Regions from separate parts of the Pandoraea thiooxydans genome, predicted to be linked through region 1. Evidence: predicted binding sites of a transcription regulator. Region 1 holds the regulator's gene; the other holds the start of a gene.
The links. Region 1 encodes NrdR, which represses ribonucleotide reductase genes. Its sites were predicted from a motif close to CACNANATNTNGTG; they were not measured.
Positions count from the first base shown of each region.

Region 2: the regulator NrdR is predicted to act here: its motif matches at 5,744-5,757, upstream of PATSB16_RS00510 (ribonucleoside triphosphate reductase).

Region 1 is NZ_CP014839.1:3,031,573-3,041,724, forward strand. Features, by position in the region: gene PATSB16_RS13895 (ABC transporter permease subunit) at 1-837, shown strand, start outside; gene PATSB16_RS13900 (sensor histidine kinase) at 862-2,343, opposite strand; gene PATSB16_RS13905 (response regulator transcription factor) at 2,340-3,056, opposite strand; gene msrB (peptide-methionine (R)-S-oxide reductase MsrB) at 3,230-3,745, shown strand; gene PATSB16_RS13915 (cytochrome c biogenesis protein DipZ) at 3,803-5,611, shown strand; gene msrA (peptide-methionine (S)-S-oxide reductase MsrA) at 5,693-6,388, shown strand; gene PATSB16_RS13925 (hypothetical protein) at 6,417-7,310, opposite strand; gene nrdR (transcriptional regulator NrdR) at 7,509-7,976, opposite strand; gene glyA (serine hydroxymethyltransferase) at 8,012-9,259, opposite strand; ZMP/ZTP riboswitch at 9,352-9,456, opposite strand; gene PATSB16_RS13940 (bifunctional enoyl-CoA hydratase/phosphate acetyltransferase) at 9,539-10,152, opposite strand, start outside.
Region 2 is NZ_CP014839.1:99,453-109,604, forward strand. Features, by position in the region: gene PATSB16_RS00490 (Dps family protein) at 280-768, shown strand; gene ltrA (group II intron reverse transcriptase/maturase) at 1,251-2,657, shown strand; gene PATSB16_RS00500 (anaerobic ribonucleoside-triphosphate reductase activating protein) at 2,773-3,441, opposite strand; gene nrdD (anaerobic ribonucleoside-triphosphate reductase) at 3,446-3,640, opposite strand; gene PATSB16_RS00510 (ribonucleoside triphosphate reductase) at 3,667-5,697, opposite strand; gene ubiA (4-hydroxybenzoate octaprenyltransferase) at 5,903-6,772, shown strand; gene proC (pyrroline-5-carboxylate reductase) at 6,811-7,623, opposite strand; gene PATSB16_RS00525 (YggS family pyridoxal phosphate-dependent enzyme) at 7,658-8,347, opposite strand; gene PATSB16_RS00530 (type IV pilus twitching motility protein PilT) at 8,422-9,456, shown strand; gene PATSB16_RS00535 (glutathione peroxidase) at 9,509-9,997, shown strand; gene PATSB16_RS00540 (LrgB family protein) at 10,029-10,152, opposite strand, start outside.

The sequences.
Region 1 (10,152 bases):
CGCCCGGGCCTGCTGACCAAGCTGTTCGCCAAGAAGCCCGCCAAACCGGGCGAGGCGTTCGGCGCGCCCGGCCAGGGCAGCAGCCTGGCCATCAGCGTCACGACGGTAGTGGCGTTGTTCCTGGTCTGGATACTGGTCACCGCGACCGGCATGGTCAAGCCGCTGTTCCTGCCGGGGCCGCATGCGATCTATGCGAAATTCATCGAAGTCTCGACCGAGGGCTTTGCCGGCTCGACACTGTGGCAGCACACGCTGATCAGCCTGTATCGCGTGTTCGGCGCCTTTGCGCTGGCGTGCGTCACGGCCATCCCGATCGGCATCATGATGGGCGTGAACCGCGTCGTGCGCGGCATTTTCGATCCGCCCATCGAGTTCTACCGGCCGTTGCCGCCATTGGCCTACCTGCCGCTGGTCATCATCTGGTTCGGCATCGGCGAGTTCTCCAAGGTGCTGCTGATCTATCTGGCGATCTTCGCGCCGCTGGCGATCGCGGCCCGCTCGGGGGTGCGCTCGGTGTCGATGGAACAGATCCACGCCGCTTATTCGATGGGCGCCTCGCCGCGGCAGATCATCATGCACGTGATCGTCAAGTCGGCCCTGCCGGAGATTTTCACCGGCATGCGCATCGGCGTGGGCGTGGGCTGGACCACCCTGGTGGCCGCGGAAATGGTGGCCTCCAGCAAGGGGCTCGGCTTCATGGTGCTCAACGCGGCCGAGTTCCTGGCCAGCGACGTGGTGATCATGGGCATCATCATCATCGGCCTGTTCGCGTTCACCTTCGATTTGCTGATGCGCTATCTGGAGAAGGTGCTGGTGCCCTGGAAAGGCAGGGTGTAAGCGATAACGGCGCGTGTATCGGCGTTATCGCGCGCGCCGGCCGTCGGCTGCCGGCAGGTCGAAGCGGAACACCGCTCCAGAGCCGGCATGCTCGATCAGGCGAATCTGGCTGTGATGCAGTTGCAGCATGCGTTGCACGATGAGCAACCCCAGCCCGCCCTGCCGGCGCGGATCGCCCAGGCTGGGGCGGCGAAACAGGCCCTCGCGCAAGGCGGCCGGCACGCCCGGACCGGTGTCGCTGACGGTGACTTCGACCTTGCCCTCGCGCGGCGCGAGCGCCACGTCGACCGAGCCGCCGGGCGGTGTGTGGCGAATCGCGTTGTCGAGCAGATTGGTCAGCACGCGCTCGATCATGCCCAAGTCGGCGGCCACCGCCGGCAACTGCGGCGGCAGGCTGGCCGCAAGGCGTACCTGCCGCGCTTGTGCCGCCAGCCCAAATTTCTCGAACACGTCCTGCACCAGATCGGGCAATGAGAAATTTTCCAGATTCGGCTGCACGAAACCGTGCTCGAGCCGCGCCAGTTCGAACAGCGACTGAGCCAGCCCACCGACCTTGCGGCTCTGATCCAGCGCTATCGACAGATAGCGGCGGCGCTCGGTCTCGCCAAGCGTATCGGCCTTGAGCGACAGGGTTTCCAGGTAACCGTGCAGCGACCCCAGCGGGGTCCGCAGATCGTGCGAGATGTTGGCGATCAGATCGCGCCGTTCCTGGTCCTGTCGCGTCAGCGTGCGCCATTGCTCGCCGATCCGGGTGGCCATTTGCGTGAAGGCGCTCTCGAGCACGGCGATTTCATCGCGCCGCCCGGGTGTCGGCAGCGGCGGTGCGGGCGGCGGCAGCGGCACGTCGCCATCGGCGTCGAACCGGCGCACCCGCTCGGTGAGCCGGCGCAGCGGCCGGGTGATCAGGCCGAACGCGAAGAGGCCGGCCACCAATCCAAGCAGCGCGACCAGCCCCATCGACCATAGCGTCGTGCGCAGCACGGCGTTCGCGGCCAGACGCGCCGCCAGCCGGTCGCGCGCCTCGCCCTGCAACACCACGTAGATATAGCCGGCCACGCCGTCGCGGCCGCCGACCTGCAGCGGCGCTGCGCTGAAGACCTTGCGCCCGTCGATGCTGCGTGGGTCGTCGCCGAAGATCGGCAGCGGTGCGCCGGCCAGAAACCGGTGCACTGGCGCGAGGTCGACCCGGTCGCGCCTGAGGTGGCCCGCCGGTGCGTCGTCGCCCTTGATGCGGCCGCTGCTGTCGAGCAAATACACCTCCACGCTCGGGTTGACGACCATCAATTGCCCGAACAGCCGCCGCAGCGCGTCCGGCTTCAGGCCGCTGGCATCCATCAGTTCGGTGTTGTGGGCGATATGCTCGGCCAGGCCGCGCGAGAGTCCCTGCACGACCTCTTCCTCGTGCATATGGTTTGCCCGCACCTGCAGCCATGCGGAGGCGCCGCAACAGGCCAGCAGCAATGCGGAAAACACCAGCGACAGGCGCTGCGTGAGCGTCAGATTCATGATGCGTCGGCCTCCGGCACGAATTTGTAGCCGTAGCCCCACACCGTCTGGATACGGCACGGCTGGGCCGGATCGGCCTCGATCTTGGCGCGCAGGCGATTGATATGGGTGTTGACGGTATGCTCGTAGCCGTCGTGCTGATAGCCCCATACGGCATTGAGCAGATCCATGCGCGAGAACACCTTGCCTGGATGGCGGACGAAGAAATACAGCAGGTCGAACTCGCGCGGCGTCAATTCGATGCGCTTGCCGTCGACGGCGGCCTCGCGCGTGAGCGGATCGATCGACAGCCCGCCCAGCATCAGGCTGCCGGCGTCGAGCCGCATGTTCTGGGCCAGCGCGTCGACGCGCCGCAGCAGCGCCTTGACGCGCGCCACCAGTTCGAGCACCGAGAACGGCTTGGCCAGGTAATCGTCGGCGCCCAGCTCCAAACCGAGGATGCGATGCACTTCGCTCGAACGTGCGCTGGTGATGATGATCGGCGTGTAGCGCGTCATCGCGCGGGCGCGCCGGCAGATCTCCAGGCCGTCGACGCCAGGCAGCATCAGGTCGAGGATCAACGCGTCCCAGCCGCCCTGTTCAAGCCGCCGCAGGCCCTCGTCGCCGTCGGCGCAGTGCACGACTTCGTAGCGTTCGTCGCGCAGATGCAGACACATCAGCTCGGCGATGTGGCTATCGTCTTCGACGATCAGTATGCGTTTGGGCTGGTCCATCCGTCATGTTCCGGAAAAGGGAATGCCGGGCCCGGGGCCGCGGCGGTGATGCCGCCATTGTGCGCAATTCCGGGGCGGCAAAGTATCACATTTAATTTAAGTTTACGTGAGGATCTGGCAACCAGCCTCGCCATACCATGCGCACATCGACCTTTGACTCCAGGAGAACGATGATGCCATCCCGCCGCGGTTTTCTTCTCACCGGCGGCGCCGCTGCGGCCGCCATGGCGGCCGTACTGGCCGGCCGGCGCGGGTTGCATGCCGCGCCGGCCGATGCTGCGGCGCCACACGAGACGTTCGAGGTGACGCACACCGACGCACAGTGGCGCCAGTTGCTCGGCCCCGAGCGTTACGCGGTACTGCGCGAGGACGCCACCGAGCGCCCCTACAGCAGTCCCCTGAACAATGAGCATCGTGCCGGCATTTTCTCGTGTGCCGGATGCCAGTTGCCGCTGTATTCGTCGCACACGAAATTCGACAGTCATACCGGCTGGCCGAGCTTCTGGGCGCCGCTGCCGCACGCGGTGGCCACCCGCGACGATCTGTCGTTCGGCATGGCGCGCACGGAGGTGCATTGCCGGCGCTGCGGCGGTCACCTGGGTCACGTGTTCGACGACGGCCCGAAGCCGACCGGACTGCGCTATTGCATGAATGGGCTGGCACTGCGCTTCACACCCAAGGCCGCCTGAACGCGGCCGAGCCTGCCCGGATCGATCGTTGCATCAACCAAACCAAGGAATCCTCCAATGCTACTCATTGTGCTCGCTTATCTCGGCGGCGTGCTGACGATTCTGAGTCCATGCATCCTGCCCGTGCTGCCGTTCGTGTTCTCGCGCGCGGACCAGCCTTTCGCGCGCAGCGGCCTGCCGCTGCTGGCCGGTATGGTGCTGACGTTCGCCGCGGTCGCTACCCTGGCGGCCGTCGGCGGCGGCTGGGTGGTCGCCGCCAACCAATACGGGCGCTGGCTGGCGTTGATCATGCTGGGTTTGTTCGGGATGACGCTGCTGGTGCCCCGCCTGGCCGAGCATCTGACGCGCCCGCTGGTCGCACTTGGCAATCGCTTGTCGAGCGCCGCCAACGCCAGCGGGCAACCCGGCGCCAAATCGTCGTTCCTGCTCGGCATTGCGACCGGGCTGCTGTGGGCGCCGTGTGCCGGACCGATTCTCGGGCTGGTACTGACCGGCGCCGCACTGCACGGCGCCAGCGTGGGCACTACGCTGTTGCTGCTGGCGTATGCCGCGGGCGCCGCCACGTCGCTGGCGGTGGCGCTGCTGCTCGGCAGCAAGGTGTTCGCCGCCATGAAACGCTCGCTGGGCGCCGGCGAATGGATTCGGCGCGGACTCGGCGCGGCGATGCTCGGCGGCGTGGCGGCCATCGCTCTTGGGCTCGACACCGGCGCCTTGGCCAGCGTCTCGACGGTAGCCACCAGCGGTCTCGAGCAAGCATTGATCCACGAGCTTTCTCCCGCGGCGACGCACCTTGCCGGCCCGGCCCGGGACGGCGCGATGATGGCCGCGCAGGCGCAACCGGATTCGTCGATGCGCATGGTGCGCACGGCTGCTTCGGTCACGACGGCCAGCGTCGCGCTGCCGGTCGAGGGGCAATTGCCGCCGCTGTCGGGCGCCGTGCAGTGGCTCAATTCGCCGCCGCTGACCGCGCAGGATCTGCGCGGCAAGGTGTTGCTGCTCGATGTGTGGACCTATTCGTGCATCAATTGCCTGCGCACGTTGCCGTATGTGAAGGCGTGGGCGAAAAAGTATCGTGACCAGGGGCTGGTGGTCATCGGCGTGCATGCGCCGGAGTTCGCGTTCGAGCGCAACGTGGCGAACGTCAAGCGCGCGGTGCACGAGCTGGGCATCGATTACCCGGTCGCGATCGACAATCACTATGCGATCTGGCGCGCGCTGCACAACGAGTACTGGCCGGCGGAGTATCTCGTCGACGCGCAGGGCCGAATTCGCCATCATCACTTCGGCGAGGGTGAATACGCGCAGACCGAACACGCGATTCAGCAACTGCTGGCCGAGGCGGGCCATCGAAACGTCGCAACCGGCCTGGTCGGCACGCCCGATAAAGGCGTGCAAATGGCGCCCGACAATGCCGATCTGCAATCGCCCGAGACTTATATCGGCTACCAGCGCGCCGAGCGGTTTGCGTCTGCGGGCGGCCAGACACGCAATTTGCCGCAGCAATATACGGCCCCGGCGCGGCCGGCGCTCAATCAGTGGGGCCTGGCGGGCACCTGGCAGGTGGGCGGCGCCCATGCCACGCTCGACGGCGCGACGGGCCGCATCGTGTACCGCTTTCATGCGCGCGACCTGAATCTCGTGCTCGGACCGGCCAAGGACGGCAAGCCGGTACGCTTTCGCGTGAGCATCGACGGCGCGCCGCCGGGCGCTGCGCACGGGGTCGATGTCGACGCCAAGGGCGACGGCACGATTACCGAACAGCGGCTATATCAATTGGTTCGGCAGGACAAGACCGTGACCGACCGCACCTTTGCAATTGAATTTCTGGATCCGGGCGTTCAAGCGTACGCTTTTACTTTCGGATGACTTGTTACGCCACTCAAGCATGTATCGAGGAATCACATCATGAATACTTCAATCCGTCGTCGCACGCGCTGGACTCGGCCGATGCTGTTGAAAATGGCCGGCGCCGCCGTCGTGCTGGCCGGCCTGCTGGCATGGCAAGGGTCGGTACAGTCGGCCGAGAATGCGGTCACCATTCCGGCCCCGGCCAAGGATGAAACCGTCGGCTCCGTGCATAGCGAGACAGCCGTGCTCGCCGGCGGCTGCTTCTGGGGCGTGCAAGGGGTCTTCCAGCACGTGCGCGGCGTCACGCAGGCGGTGTCGGGCTACTCGGGCGGCGCGGCCAGCACGGCCCAGTACGAAACGGTCAGCGGCGGCGACACCGGCCACGCCGAATCGGTGCGCATCACCTACGATCCGACCAAGATCACCTATGGGCGCCTGCTGCAGATCTATTTCTCGGTAGTGCAGAACCCGACCGAGCTCAACTACCAGGGGCCCGATCACGGTACCCAATACCGCTCGGCGATCTTTCCTCAAAACGCGATGCAGCGCAGCGTGGCGCAGGCGTATATCGCCCAGCTCGACGCCGCGCACGTATTCCCCGCGCCGATCGTCACGCGGGTGGAAACCTTCAAGGGCTTTTACCCTGCCGAGGGCTATCACCAAAACTTTTTGACGCTGCATCCTGACAACCCGTACATCGCCTATAACGATCTGCCGAAGATCGCCAACCTGAAACAGCTTTTCCCGCATTGGTATCGCAGCGATCCGGTGTTGGTGAGTGCGGCGGCTCGGTAAGACGCACCGGCGGCTCGGCGCCCGCCGCTCAGGCAAAGAAGCGCAGCGCCGTCAACCCGTCAATGGCGGCGACCACCCACTTCTGTTTGCCGGTGACGTGGTCCTTGCGCAGCAGGCTCGAAAGCAGCATGGCGAGGAATCCCGTCGAGTTCAAGATGGGCCAGGCGACCGCCGAGACGGTGCTGCCGACGGCGCCGATGAAGGTCATTTGCGTGACGACCGTGAGACCGCCCCTGAGCAACAGCATGCCGCTCAGCGGCGGTCTGAAAACGTGCGACTGCCGCTGCATCAACCGACGCCACAAGGGGATGCAGCTCAGGGCCGCCCGCCAGATGATGACCGCGGTCGTGAAAACCACGGCGAGCCGCAGGTGCGAAGCGGAGAAAGACGGTGCCAGAAGCGGCGAGAGACCGGCCTGCAGCACCAGCGCACCGGCTATGAAAGCGCCGGCGGTCAAAAGCCCGGAACGGCGGTGGCGCGAATCCGCCGCAAGGAAAATCGGCAAGCTCACCAGCGTCGTGGCAACCGCAAAGCCATAGGTTTTCCACTGCCAGTCGTATGTTGTCCAAAATATCCCGATGGGGATGAGTAAATCGGAGAACTTGCCAACGACCGTGACCTGGTTGACGTTCAGGTGACGAAACCCATACGAAAAAGCATAGGCAGTCAACTGCACCAGAGCGGCAAAGCCCACGGTGCGCCAATCCAGCAGGCAATGCGCGATCTCGCGCCCCGCACCCAGCAGCAGGCCTGCGAGCGTCATCAATGCCGCCGGAATGAGGTTATTCCATAAATTGACGTTGAGAATGGAGAGATTTTTCAGCCCGATCTGGTATCGGTCGATGAGATTCAATCCAGCCCGGCTCACGGCGGAGATCAAAGCAAGCACCATGACCCATTGCGTGGTCGCGAGATCGCTCATGAGGTTGATGTTTTGTATTCGATGAATGGAGCGACATGCTATCGGGGTGAATTCCTGGCGGACATTAGAAATCTCCGATTGCGGATTAAGACCCATAAAGAATGGCGGTACGATCCTTGGCGCACAGCTGCGCACAAACGAAAAGGCCGAACTGTCCGTTCGGCCTGGTCTGCGCAACACAGCGGAAATGACCCCGGATCAGCGCCGCTTGGGTCGCTCGCTGTCGATCTCTTCGAGCACGTCGCGGAATTCGGCGACGTCTTCGAAACTGCGGTAGACGGATGCGAAACGGATGTAGGCGATCTTGTCGAGCCGCTTGAGCTCGCGCATCACCAGTTCGCCGATGCGCTGGCTGACGACTTCGCGCTCGCCGCCGGCCAGCAGTTTGTATTCGATGCGGGCGATGGCGGCGTCGAGCGCTTCGGCGCTGACGGGGCGCTTGCGAATCGCCAGCTGCATGCTGGCGCGCACCTTGGCGCGATCGTAGTCGGCCCGGCTGCCGTCTTTCTTGACGACCGAGGGCAGCGCCAGTTCGACCCGTTCGTAGGTCGTGAAGCGCTTGTCGCAGGAGGGGCATTTGCGGCGCCGCCGGATGGCGGCGCCGTCCTCGGCCTCGCGCGAGTCGATGACCTGGGTGTCATCGTGACGGCAGAAGGGGCAGCGCATCGCGGCGGGCCGTGGTGGGTAGCAGGCTCAGGCGCTCAGCGATAGACCGGGAAACGCTTGGTCAGGTCGGCCACTTGCGCGCGCGCGCGTTCGAGGTTCGCCGCATCGGCGGGATTCTCGAGCACGTCGGCGATCAGGTTGCCCACTTGCACGGTCTCGGCTTGCCCGAAGCCGCGCGTGGTCATCGCCGGCGAGCCCAGACGAATGCCGCTGGTCACGAACGGCTTTTCCGGATCGTTCGGAATGGCGTTCTTGTTGACCGTCATGTGGGCTTCGCCCAGCGCCGCTTCGGCCGCCTTGCCGGTGATTTGCTTGGCGCGCAGGTCGACCAGCATCACGTGCGACTCGGTGCGCCCGGAGACGATGCGCAAACCGCGCTGCACCAGGGTCTCGGCCAGCACGCGGGCATTGTCCACCACCTGTTGCTGGTACACCTTGAAATCGGGCGACAGCGCCTCCTTGAAGGCCACGGCCTTGCCGGCGATCACGTGCATCAGCGGGCCGCCCTGAATGCCGGGGAAAATCGCCGAGTTGACGATCTTCTCGTGCTCGGCCTTCATCAGGATCACGCCGCCGCGCGGGCCGCGCAGGCTCTTGTGCGTGGTGGTGGTGACGAAGTCGGCGAACGGCACCGGGTTCGGGTAGACGCCGGCGGCGATCAGGCCGGCATAGTGCGCCATGTCGACCATGAAGTAAGCGCCGATCGATTTGGCGATCTGCGACATGCGCTCGAAATCGATGTGCAGCGAATAAGCCGAGGCGCCCGCGACGATCAGCTTCGGTTTGTGCTGTTCGGCCAGCTTGGCGGCGGCGTCGTAATCGATCTCTTCTTTTTCGTTCAGCCCGTAGCTGACCACGTTGAACCACTTGCCGGACATGTTGACCGGCGAGCCGTGCGTGAGGTGGCCGCCATGCGCCAGGCTCATGCCCATGATCGTGTCGCCCGGCTTGAGCGCGGCGAAGAACACACCCTGATTGGCCTGGGAGCCGGAGTTCGGCTGCACGTTGGCGGCCTCGGCGCCGAACAGTTGCTTGACGCGATCGATCGCCAGCTGCTCGACCACGTCGACGTATTCGCAACCGCCGTAATAGCGCTTGCCCGGGTATCCCTCGGCGTACTTGTTGGTGAGCTGCGAGCCCTGTGCGGCCATGACCGCCGGGCTGGTGTAGTTTTCCGAGGCGATCAGCTCGATATGGTCTTCCTGGCGCTGATTTTCCTGCTGAATGACCGCCCAGATTTCGGGGTCGATATTCGCGATCGTGTCCTTGGCTTTGTCGAACATGGGTTTTCCGTTGGGTTGAACAGGTTATCCGATGAGGCGGGGCGGGCATGCCAACGATTGGTGGCAAGCAATAGACAGAGCAGCCCCGCCATCACGGCTGCCCAGGCGAACGGCAAAAATGCGCCCCGCGCTTCCCGGTGGGTCAGTCCACCTCGGGCATGCCGGGCATGCCGTAATCGCCAGTCACGCGGGGGATATGGCGCCAGTAGTGTATGCGAGGACGGCCTGATAGGCAACCGGGCCAAACCCCGGTGGTGTTGCGCGGCCGCCGCGCCGGATTCAGGCGGCCGGCTTGCGTGCCGCGAACAGCACGCCGAGGGCGACCGAGGCCAGCCGCGAGAACGGCGAATCGGCCCGGCTGGTGAGGATCACCGGCACCCGGGTGCCGAGCACCAGCCCCGCGCATTCGGCGTGGCCCAGGTAGACCAGCGATTTATAGAGGGTATTGCCGGTTTCGAGATTGGGCACCAGCAGGATGTCGGGATGGCCGGCCACCGGCGAATGGATTTTCTTGATGCGGGCCGATTCGAGCGAGATGGCATTGTCGAACGCCAGCGGGCCGTCCAGCACGCCGCCGGTAATCTGGCCCCGATCGGCCATCTTGCACAGCGCCGCCGCGTCGAGCGTGCCCGGAATGGCCGGATTGACCGACTCGGTGGCCGACAGAATGCCGACCAGCGGTTTGGCAATGCCGACCACATGCGCGAGATCGATCGCATTCTGGACGATATCGCGCTTGACCATCAGATCCGGCGCGATATTGACCACGCAATCGGTCAGCATCAGCGGCTTGGGCATGTCGGCCATGTCGAACAGGAACACATGCGAGATGCGGCGGCTGGTGCGCAGGCCCGCCTCACGGCCGACCAGCACCCCCATCAGTTCGTCGGTGT
Region 2 (10,152 bases), 1.5 Mb from region 1:
ATTGGAACGCGCGAATTGCGAACGCTAAGATCGTTACGTCGACTCTGTTGATGGCGCCAAGGAGGCCACGATGAGAATTGAGCGAAACGATCCGACGACCTGGCGCGATATGTCGCGCGTGGTACAGCACGTTCTGGCCAGCTACGCACTCACAGCATAGCGCCCGACCAGACGCACCGACCGCTCGCGGCGTATGACCGGCCAGGTCGTTTCGCCGCGAATTCAAGGCAATGCCGCCAGACGGCGGTTGAGCCTCAATCTTTATTTCAGAGGAACCCCATGGCAAAGAAAAATGGCGTCACCGTGGTCAATATCGGCATCAGCGACAAGGACCGCAAGAAAATCGTCGAAGGCCTCAATCACTTGCTGGCCGACACTTACACGCTGTATCTTAAGACCCATAATTTCCATTGGAATGTCACCGGTCCGATGTTCAACACGCTGCACCTGATGTTCGAGGCGCAGTACACCGAGCTCGCCCTGGCCGTGGATCTGATCGCCGAGCGCATTCGCGCACTGGGTTTCCCGGCGCCCGGCACTTATCGGGAGTTTGCCGCGCTGTCGTCGATTGCCGAAGCCGAGGGCGTGCCCACGGCCGACGAGATGATTGCGCAACTGGTTGCCGGCCAGGAGGCGGTGGTTCGGACCGCGCGCTCGATTTTCCCGATCGTCGATGATGCCCATGACGAGCCGACGGCCGACCTGCTCACGCAACGCATGCAGGTGCACGAAAAAACCGCCTGGATGCTGCGAGCCCTGCTGCAATAAGCGGCGCACCAGACGAAGCAAAACCCGCGCTGGATGGCGCGGGTTTTTTTATGGTGCGCCCGGCATGGCGCACCCACTAGGAGGTGAAAGTCCTCTACCCGCCCGGCAAGGGGAAGGGTTAGCCAAAGGCAAGGGTTCTCCGGGCGACTGGAGGTCTGAAGGAAGCCGGATGGCAAAGCGCTGGCCTGACGAACAGGAAGCGGATATGAGGCGTGGCGGCTGGGTAAGGAGGCCGTAATCTCCGAAGCCCGAAACTTGCACCGACGCTGGTCACGTAGATCCGACAGGCATAAGCGTGAAAGTGTGTGCGCAATACCCGGGGAGATCTGTTCGGGTGCTGGGGCGACCCGGCTACCGGCGTCGCAAGGCGACGGGATGCGCGAACAGAAGTCAGCAGAGGGCATAGTAGGTCGAGGCGAAGGTGGCGAGCCGATGAGCACCGAGGCCGAAGGCCCGAACAGAGGATACCGAGAGTAGGACGGATGATCTCGACGCCGGTTACAGAGGCAGAAGCCCTGGCAACAGGGGCCACGGACACGAGGGGCGGCCGGAAGCCGCAGGATAGTGTTCGGGGTGCGGAGACGGGCGCGGCGACAGACGGGCGAACGAAATCGGAGGACGACTCGCTGATGGCGCGAGTCGTGGATCGCGCGAACATGCGGCTGGCGTATCGGCGAGTGCTGAGGAACAAAGGCTCGGCTGGGGTAGATGGCCTGAACACGGAGGACCTGGGCGACTGGCTCAAGATGCACTGGCCGAGTGTGAGGCAAGCGCTGCTGGACGGGACGTATATTCCACGAGCCGTGCGCCGAGTGGACATTCCCAAGCCGACGGGCGGGGTGCGCACGCTCGGGGTGCCGACCGTGGTAGATCGGCTCATCCAGCAGGCAATACATCAAGTGCTACAACCGATCTTCGAGCCGACGTTCTCGGCAAGTAGTTTCGGTTTCCGGCCGGGCAAGAGCGCGCTGGATGCTGTGCGTCAAGCGCAAGCTCATGTCCAAGGTGGTCAGCATTGGGTGGTGGACATCGACTTGGAGAAGTTCTTCGATCGGGTCAACCACGACGTGCTGATGGCCCGAGTTGCGCGGCATGTGCAAGACAGAACAGTGCTGAAGCTGATTCGTCGCTTCCTGGAAGCGGGGATGATGGCCGAAGGGCTGATCCAGGAGCGCACGGAAGGCACGCCACAAGGCGGACCGCTCTCGCCCCTGCTGTCCAACATCTTGCTGAGCGACTTGGATCGGAAACTGGAGAGCCGGGGTCTGGCGTTCTGCCGATACGCGGACGACTGCAACATCTATGTCGGCAGCAAAACGGCGGGACGCCGGGTCATGGCGAGCATCAGGGTCTATCTCGAGAGGGCCTTGAAGCTGCGCGTGAACGAGGCCAAGAGCGCGGTGGCCCCGCCAAGTACCCGCAAATTCCTGGGTTACCGGGTAGCGGTACGGCAGGGCCAGGCGCACATCCGCGTCGCACCCGAGAGCATCAAGCGATTGGTTGATCGGGTGCGTGCGCTGCTGCGTCAGGGACGCGGGTGGTCCCTGGCACACACGATCCAAGCGCTCAACCCGCTGCTGCGCGGTTGGGCTACATACTTCCGCTTGAACGACCAGCGACGGCGGATGGAAGACTTGGACGGATGGCTGCGTCGACGCTTACGCTGTCTGCTCTGGCGGCAGTGGAAGCGGCCCCGCACGCGGGAGCGCCGACTGCTTGAGCTGGGGCTGCGCCCCGACCGGGCATGGAAATCCAGCGTCAACGGGCGTGGCCCCTGGTGGAATGCCGGGTCCCACCACCTGAAGCAAGCATTACCCAACGCCTATTTCGAGGTGCGGGGACTGATCTCGATCCGCGCTACTGTGGATCGCCTTCAGCGTATCAACTGAACCGCCGTATGCGGAGCCGCACGTACGGTGGTGTGGGCGGGCTGAGGGGGTAACTCCTCACCCGACCCGATCATCGGCGTGCGGGCCGCTGGCGTGAGGTATGAGGATCGATTGCTCAGGATTCGCGAATCGTGAAGCGCTCGAAGCGCCCCGCCAGTCGCTCGGCCAGACCCTTTGTGGCAGGCGCCGGCATGCCCGGCAGGCGGCACGCTTGCACGCTCCAGGCGTGCACATCCAGGCGAGCAAGCGCATCGCCCAAGGCCAGCAGTTCCGATTCGGGAAACAGCGCCGGGTGCCAGGTCGTCCTGCACTCATAATCGGCCCCGCTTTCCTGTATCAGCCGCAATGACTCCATCACCTTGGCCGAGGCGCGCGGCACACCCACGATACTCTCGTGGAATATGACGGGGGCCTTGATATCCAGGCCGATCCAGTCCACCAGCGGCAATACCGCAGCCAGCCGCTCCGGGGCCATGCCGGCGGTGTGCAGGGCGACGCGCATCCCCAGGTCGCGAACCGCTTGCGCGGCCTCGGGCAGGGCGGCTTGCAGCGTCGGCTCGCCGCCCGAGAACACGACGCCATCAAGCAGGCCGCGCCGACGGCCGAGAAACGCCAGCACATCGTCCCAGGAGCGCTCGGCAGGCGCATCGGCCGGAATCAGATGCGCGTTCTGGCAGTAGACGCAACGCCAGGCGCAGCCCTGGCAGAACACCACCGCCGCAAGGTGTCCGGGAAAATCGATGGAGGTCAGCGGCACGAGGCCGCCGACCCGCAGACCGCTCATGAGATCAAGTCTCCTGGGCGCAGCGCCGCTCACTGAAAAAGCGGCGCTCGGCGTGTTCGCCCTTTTTGCCGATATTGAAGCTGGCCACCGGGCGGTGATAGCCCATCACCCGCGTCCAGACTTCGCAGGGCTGGCGCTCTTCGTCCCTCAATTCGATGGCGTCGGCGCTCAGGCGGGTGGGTTCGGATAGTTCGATCATGGTGTCACCTTTGACGAGTGGTGGAATCAAGCGACGGGCTGGCCGCGCTTGCGCGCCAGAATCTCCTCGTCGCACTTGGGGCAGAACGCGTGTTCCCCGGCCAGATAGCCGTGTGTGGGGCAAATCGAAAAGGTGGGTGTCACAGTGACATACGGCAGGCGAAAATTCTCCAGCGCCCGGCGTACCAGCCGCATGCAAGCCGCGCCGCTGGACAGGCGCTCGCCCATATAGAGATGCAGGACGGTGCCGCCGGTATATTTGGCCTGCAGCGCTTCCTGACGCTCGAGCGCCTCGAACGGGTCGTCGGTGCACCCGACCGGCAACTGCGAGGAATTGGTGTAGTACGGCTGCGCCGCCGTGCCGGCCTGCAGGATATCCGGCCAGCGCCTGTTGTCCTCCTTGGCGAAGCGGTAGGTGGTGCCCTCGGCGGGTGTTGCTTCGAGGTTGTACATGTGCCCGGTTTCTTCCTGGAAAGCGACGATGCGCGCGCGCACGTGGTCGAGCAGGCGCAGCGCGAAGGCATGGCCCCAGTCGGTGGTGAGGTCGTGCTGGTCGCCGCTGAAGTTGCGGATCATCTCGTTGATGCCGTTGACCCCGAGGGTCGAAAAGTGGTTGCGCAACGTGCCGAGATAGCGCTTGGTGTAAGGAAACAGGCCTTGGTCCATCAGGTGCTGGATGAGCTTGCGCTTGACCTCCAGCGTATCGCGGCCGATCGCCAGCAGCTCATCGAGCCGCGCCAGCAAGCCGGCCTCGTCACCCCGGTAGCGGTAACCCAGGCGTGCACAGTTGACCGTGACCACGCCGATACTGCCGGTCTGCTCGGCACTGCCGAACAGGCCATTGCCGCGCTTGAGCAACTCGCGCAGATCCAATTGCAGCCGGCAGCACATGGACCGGACCATATTGGGTTTCAGCTCCGAGTTCACGAAGTTCTGGAAGTAAGGCAGGCCATATTTGGCGGTCATGTCGAACAGCCGCGCGGCGTTCTCGCTCTGCCAGGGGAACGCCGGCGTGATGTTGTAGGTGGGGATGGGGAAGGTGAACACCCGTCCCTTGGCGTCGCCTTCGGTCATGACCTCCAGGTAGGCCTGGTTGATCAGGTCCATCTCGGCCTGCAGCTCGCCATAGGAAAACGGCATCTCCTGGCCGCCGATCACCGGGATCTGCTCGCGCAAATCATCCGGGCAAACCCAGTCGAAGGTCAGATTGGTAAAGGGGGTCTGGGTGCCCCAGCGGGACGGCACATTGAGGTTGTAGATCAACTCCTGAATGTGCTGCTTGACCTCCCGGTAGGTCATGCGATCCTTGCGCACGAAGGGCGCCATGTAAGTGTCGAAGGACGAGAAGGCCTGGGCGCCGGCCCATTCATTCTGCATGGTGCCGAGAAAGTTGACGATCTGTCCGACCGCGCTCGACAGATGCCGGGGCGGCGCAGCTTCCACCTTGCCCGGCACGCCGTTGAAACCCTCGGTCAGCAGGGTGCGCAGCGACCAGCCGGCGCAATAGCCCGACAGCATGTCCAGGTCATGGATATGGATGTCGCCCTCCCGGTGGGCCGCGCCCGCTTCCGGCGCGTAGACGTGAGACAGCCAGTAGTTGGCGGTGACCTTGCCGGCCACGTTGAGGATCAGGCCGCCCAACGAATAACCCTGATTGGCATTGGCATTGACGCGCCAATCCTGGCGATTCAGGTATTCGTTGATGGATGACGCCACGTCCACCAGGGTTTTGCTGTCCTGGCGCAACTTCGCATGCCGCTCGCGATAGACGATGTAGGCGCGCGCGGTTTTCAGATAGCCGGCGGCGATCAAGGTGAGTTCGACGACGTCCTGGATCTGCTCGATGGCAGGTGCCTGGCCAGCAAATCGCTCGCCCACTGCCTTAACGACCTGGTTGCCGAGCAAATCAGCCTCGTTGGCGCCAAATTCGCCGCTGGCCTGGCCGGCGCGGGCCATCGCCGAGCGTATTTTCGCGGCGTCGAACGGCAGCAGGCGCCCGTCGCGCTTGCGCACCTCGCAGGGCCCGGCGGTGAGCAAGGTATCGCGCGTTTCTGGCATGGCTCGGCTCCTTTAACTATAGGTTGTGGTCATGGTATTTGCCGACCACAATATATTGTGTGATCTAGGTCAAAGAATCGATCCTCGCACCGCTGGGGCCGCGCCCGCCGGGCCACCACGACATGGCCTGCATCCGGCGCAGCAACAGGCGTCGCAGCGGCCAACTGTCCTACAATGCGCACATGTGATGATTCGACTGTGTGCCATGCTCACTCAACGCTTGCCCCTGTATTTCCGGCTGGTTCGGCTCGATAAGCCGATCGGCACGGTCCTGCTGCTATGGCCGACGCTCAATGCGTTGTGGATCGCCTCGGACGGCCGTCCGCCGCTGGGCGTGCTGCTGATATTTATCGTTGGGACGTTTCTGATGCGCTCGGCCGGCTGCGCGATCAACGATTACGCCGATCGCGATTTCGACAAATACGTCAAGCGCACCCAGGAGCGGCCGTTGACCTCGGGGCGTATCGACGCGTGGGAAGCGCTGGCGGTCGCCGGAGTCCTGGCGCTGGCGGCCTTCTTGCTGATTCTGCCGCTCAACGGGCTGACCAAATGGCTGTCCGTGCCGGCATTGTTCGTGGCGGCCAGCTATCCGTTCATGAAGCGCTTTTTCGCCATTCCGCAGGCTTACCTGGGTGTCGCGTTCGGCTTCGGGATTCCGATGGGGTTTGCCGCGGTGCAGGGCCATGTGCCGCCGCTGGCCTGGCTGCTGCTGCTGGCCAACGTGTTCTGGTCGGTCGCCTACGATACCGAATATGCGATGGTCGACCGGGACGACGACGTGCACATCGGCATCAAGACTTCGGCCATCACATTCGGGCGCTATGACGTGGCGGCCGTGATGGCCTGCTACGCCGCGATGTTCGTCATTACCGGCGGGGTCGGATACCGCCTGCAGTTCGGCTGGCCGTTCTGGCTTGGCATGGCGGTGGCGGTGGCTTGCGCCGTATACCACTATTTCCTGATCCGCGGGCGCGAGCGCATGCGGTGTTTCGCCGCGTTTCGCCACAACAACTGGCTCGGCGCGGCGATTTTCGCCGGCATCTTCTTTCACTACCTGCTCACGCCGGCGCATTGACCCCCTGCGGCGCCGCAGGCCGGTGAGCGGCTGATCCGCTAATCGGCGCCCAACTCCGCGCCAAGTTCGCGCGAGCGCGCATGTGCCGCATGAATGCCGCGCACAATGGCGGCCTTCACGCCGTCATGCTCGAACGAGGTCAACGCCGCGAACGTGGTGCCTCCCTTGGAAGTAACGCGCTCGCGCAGCACGCTGGCCGGCTCACTCGACTGCGCCGCGAGCTCGGCGGCCCCGGCGACCGTGGCGATCGCCAGTTGCCGGCCCTGTGCTTCGGAGAAACCCAGTTCGGCAGCCGCTTGCTGCATCGCTTCGATAAAGTAGAAAACATAGGCGGGGCCGCTGCCCGATAGCGCGGTGACGCCGTCGAGTTGCGCTTCGTTGTCGCACCAGATGACTTGCCCCGCGGCTTTCAATACGCGTTCGGCCAACTGGCGCCGCGAGGTGTCCACACCGGACAGCGCGGCAAGGCCGGAGATGCCCTTGCCGACCAGCGCCGGCGTATTGGGCATACAGCGCACGATCTGGTCGTAGCCACCCAGCCAGCGCGACAGCACGGCCGCATGCACGCCCGCGGCGATGCTGATGACGAGTTGTCCGCGCAGATAGGGTGCGAGCGATTGCGCCGCTTCCTTCAGGTGCTGCGGCTTGACCGCCAGCACGATGGCCTCCTGATCGCGCAGGCGTTCGCTCAATTGCGTGCCGGCGTTGATTCCGAAAGTTTTCGTCAGATGCTCGCACGTTTGCGGCGAGAGATCGACCGCGCTCAGGTCGGTTGCCGGTACGCCCTGCCTGAGCAGGCCCCCGATCAGGGCGCCGGCCATATTGCCGCCGCCGATAAATGCGATTTTCATGAAGCTCCTCACAGTGGATAAAAGAGACATTCCATCAGGCGCGCGCACCGAAGATCGCGGTGCCGATGCGTACCAGAGTAGCACCTTCGGCGATGGCCGCCTCGAGATCCGCCGACATGCCCATCGAGAGCGTATCGAGCGCCAGCCCTTCGGCGCGCAGTTGTTCCCACAGCTCGCGCAGTGCGCGAAACGGTTTGCGCTGCAGGGTCGGGTCATCGTGCGGCTCGGGAATGGCCATCAGGCCGCGCAGCCGCAGGCGCGGCAGCGCGGCAATCCGGTGCGCCAGTTGAGCGGCGTCGCTCACGGCCGCGCCGCTCTTGCTTGCCTCGCCACTGATGTTGACCTGCAGGCACACCTGCAGCGGCGCGCAGTGCGCGGGCCGCTGGGCCGACAGCCGCTCGGCGGTCTTGAGTCGGTCGACCGAATGCACCCAGTCGAACTGCTCGGCGACCAGCCGTGTTTTGTTGCTTTGCAGCGGGCCGATGAAATGCCACTGCAGCGACTCGCGAACGTCGGCCAGCGCGGCGATCTTGTCGAGCGCTTCCTGCACATAGTTTTCGCCGAAGGCCCGTTGGCCGGCAGCAAATGCCTCGCGCACGACGTCGGCGCTGACAGTTTTCGAGACGGCCAGCAGTTGCACGCTGTGCGCCGGCCGGCCGGCGCCAGCGGTGGCCGCGTCGATACGCTGCAGGACGTTTTTCAGATTGAGGGCGATGGTGGACATGGGGGCTCGGTGCTACGGTCGGCGAGGCCGGCGCACGGTCACGCCGCGAGACGACTTCATCGGAGTGATTATAAATGGAACTTGGCGAGCTTCTTCGGCACGCGGCGCAGCGCGGCGCCTCGGATCTGCATTTGTCGGCCGGCATGCCGCCGTGCCTGCGCATCGACGGCGAGCTGGTGCCGGCCGATGCCGAGCGGCTCGGCGGCGATCAAATCGGCGCAGTGCTGCATGACGTGATGGACGACGCCCAGCGTGCGCGCCATGCGGCGCGGCACGAATGCGATTTCTCGCTCGACTGGCCCGGCTTGCCGCGTGTGCGCGTCAACGCATACTGGCAGGCGCGCGGCCCCGCCGCCGCGCTGCGTCTGATCGCCCGGGATGTCCCGTCGCTGGAGGCATTGTGTTTGCCCGACGCGTTGGGCGCGCTGTCGCTCAAGGCGGCCGGACTGGTGCTGGTTACCGGGCCCACCGGCTCGGGCAAATCGACCACGCTGACGGCCCTGCTCGATCACCGCAATCGCTCTCACGCCGGGCACATTCTGACCATCGAGGATCCTATCGAATACGTGCATGCGTCGCACCGCAGCCTGGTGACGCAGCGCGAAGTCGGCGCGCATACGCACAACTTCGCCAGTGCCTTGCGAGCGGCGCTGCGCGAAGACCCCGACGCGATTCTGCTGGGCGAGCTGCGCGATCTGGACACCATTCGGCTTGCCCTGACGGCAGCCGAAACCGGTCACCTTGTGTTCGGCACGCTGCACACGCGCTCGGCCGCGCAGGCCGTCGAGCGTATCGTCGACGTGTTTCCCGGCGACGAGAAACAGGCTGCGCGCGGATTGCTGGCCGAATCGCTCGAGGCGGTGATTGCGCAGGTGCTGGTCAGGCGCGCCGACGGCCCGGGCCGGCTCGCCGCGCAAGAGATTTTGCTGAGTACCCCGGCGGTGCGCAATCTGATTCGCGAGGGCAAGACGACACAACTTCAGTCGGTGCTGCAGACCGGTCAGCATCTGGGCATGCAAACCTTCGAGCAGCATTTGGCGGGGCTGCGCGCGCAGGGCCGAATCGAACGGCCGGCGGCACGCCCTTCATCGAGCCAGGCGCCGCGCTAGGGCGCTGGTTCTATGGCACACTGCGACCTGTTCAATGGCGGGCGAGGCAATCATGAGCAGCATCTACGATTTTTCCGTGCGAACCTTGAGCGGCGAGGAAGTGCCGCTGCGCCAATATGCGGGCAAGACGCTGCTGATCGTCAATACCGCCAGTCAATGCGGTTTCACGCCGCAATATGCCGGGCTCGAGCGGCTCTATCAGCAGTACGGCGCGCGCGGTCTGGTCGTGCTGGGTTTTCCGTGCAACCAGTTCGGCGCGCAGGAGCCCGGCAGCGCCGAGGAAATTCGTAGTTTCTGCGACACCCAATTTGGCGTGACCTTCCCGATGTTTGCCAAAATCGATGTCAAAGGATCCGGCGCACATCCGCTTTATCAGTGGCTGACGGCCGAAAAACGCGGCGTGCTCGGGACTCACGCGATCAAATGGAACTTCACCAAGTTCCTGGTCGGCGCCGATGGCCGGGTCCTCAAGCGTTACGCCCCGACCACCAAGCCCGAAGAACTGCAGCAGGACATCGAGGCGGTGCTGCCGCCTGCCTGAATGGCGACGGTGCCTGGCGCCAGCCGGCGCCTCAATGCCACAGGCTGAGCAGCAGCGGGACCAGAATCGGCGTGAGCACGCCATTGAGGCCCATGCCCAGACCGGAAAACGCGCCTGCCTCATCGCTCACCTGAAACGCGCGCGCGGTGCCGATT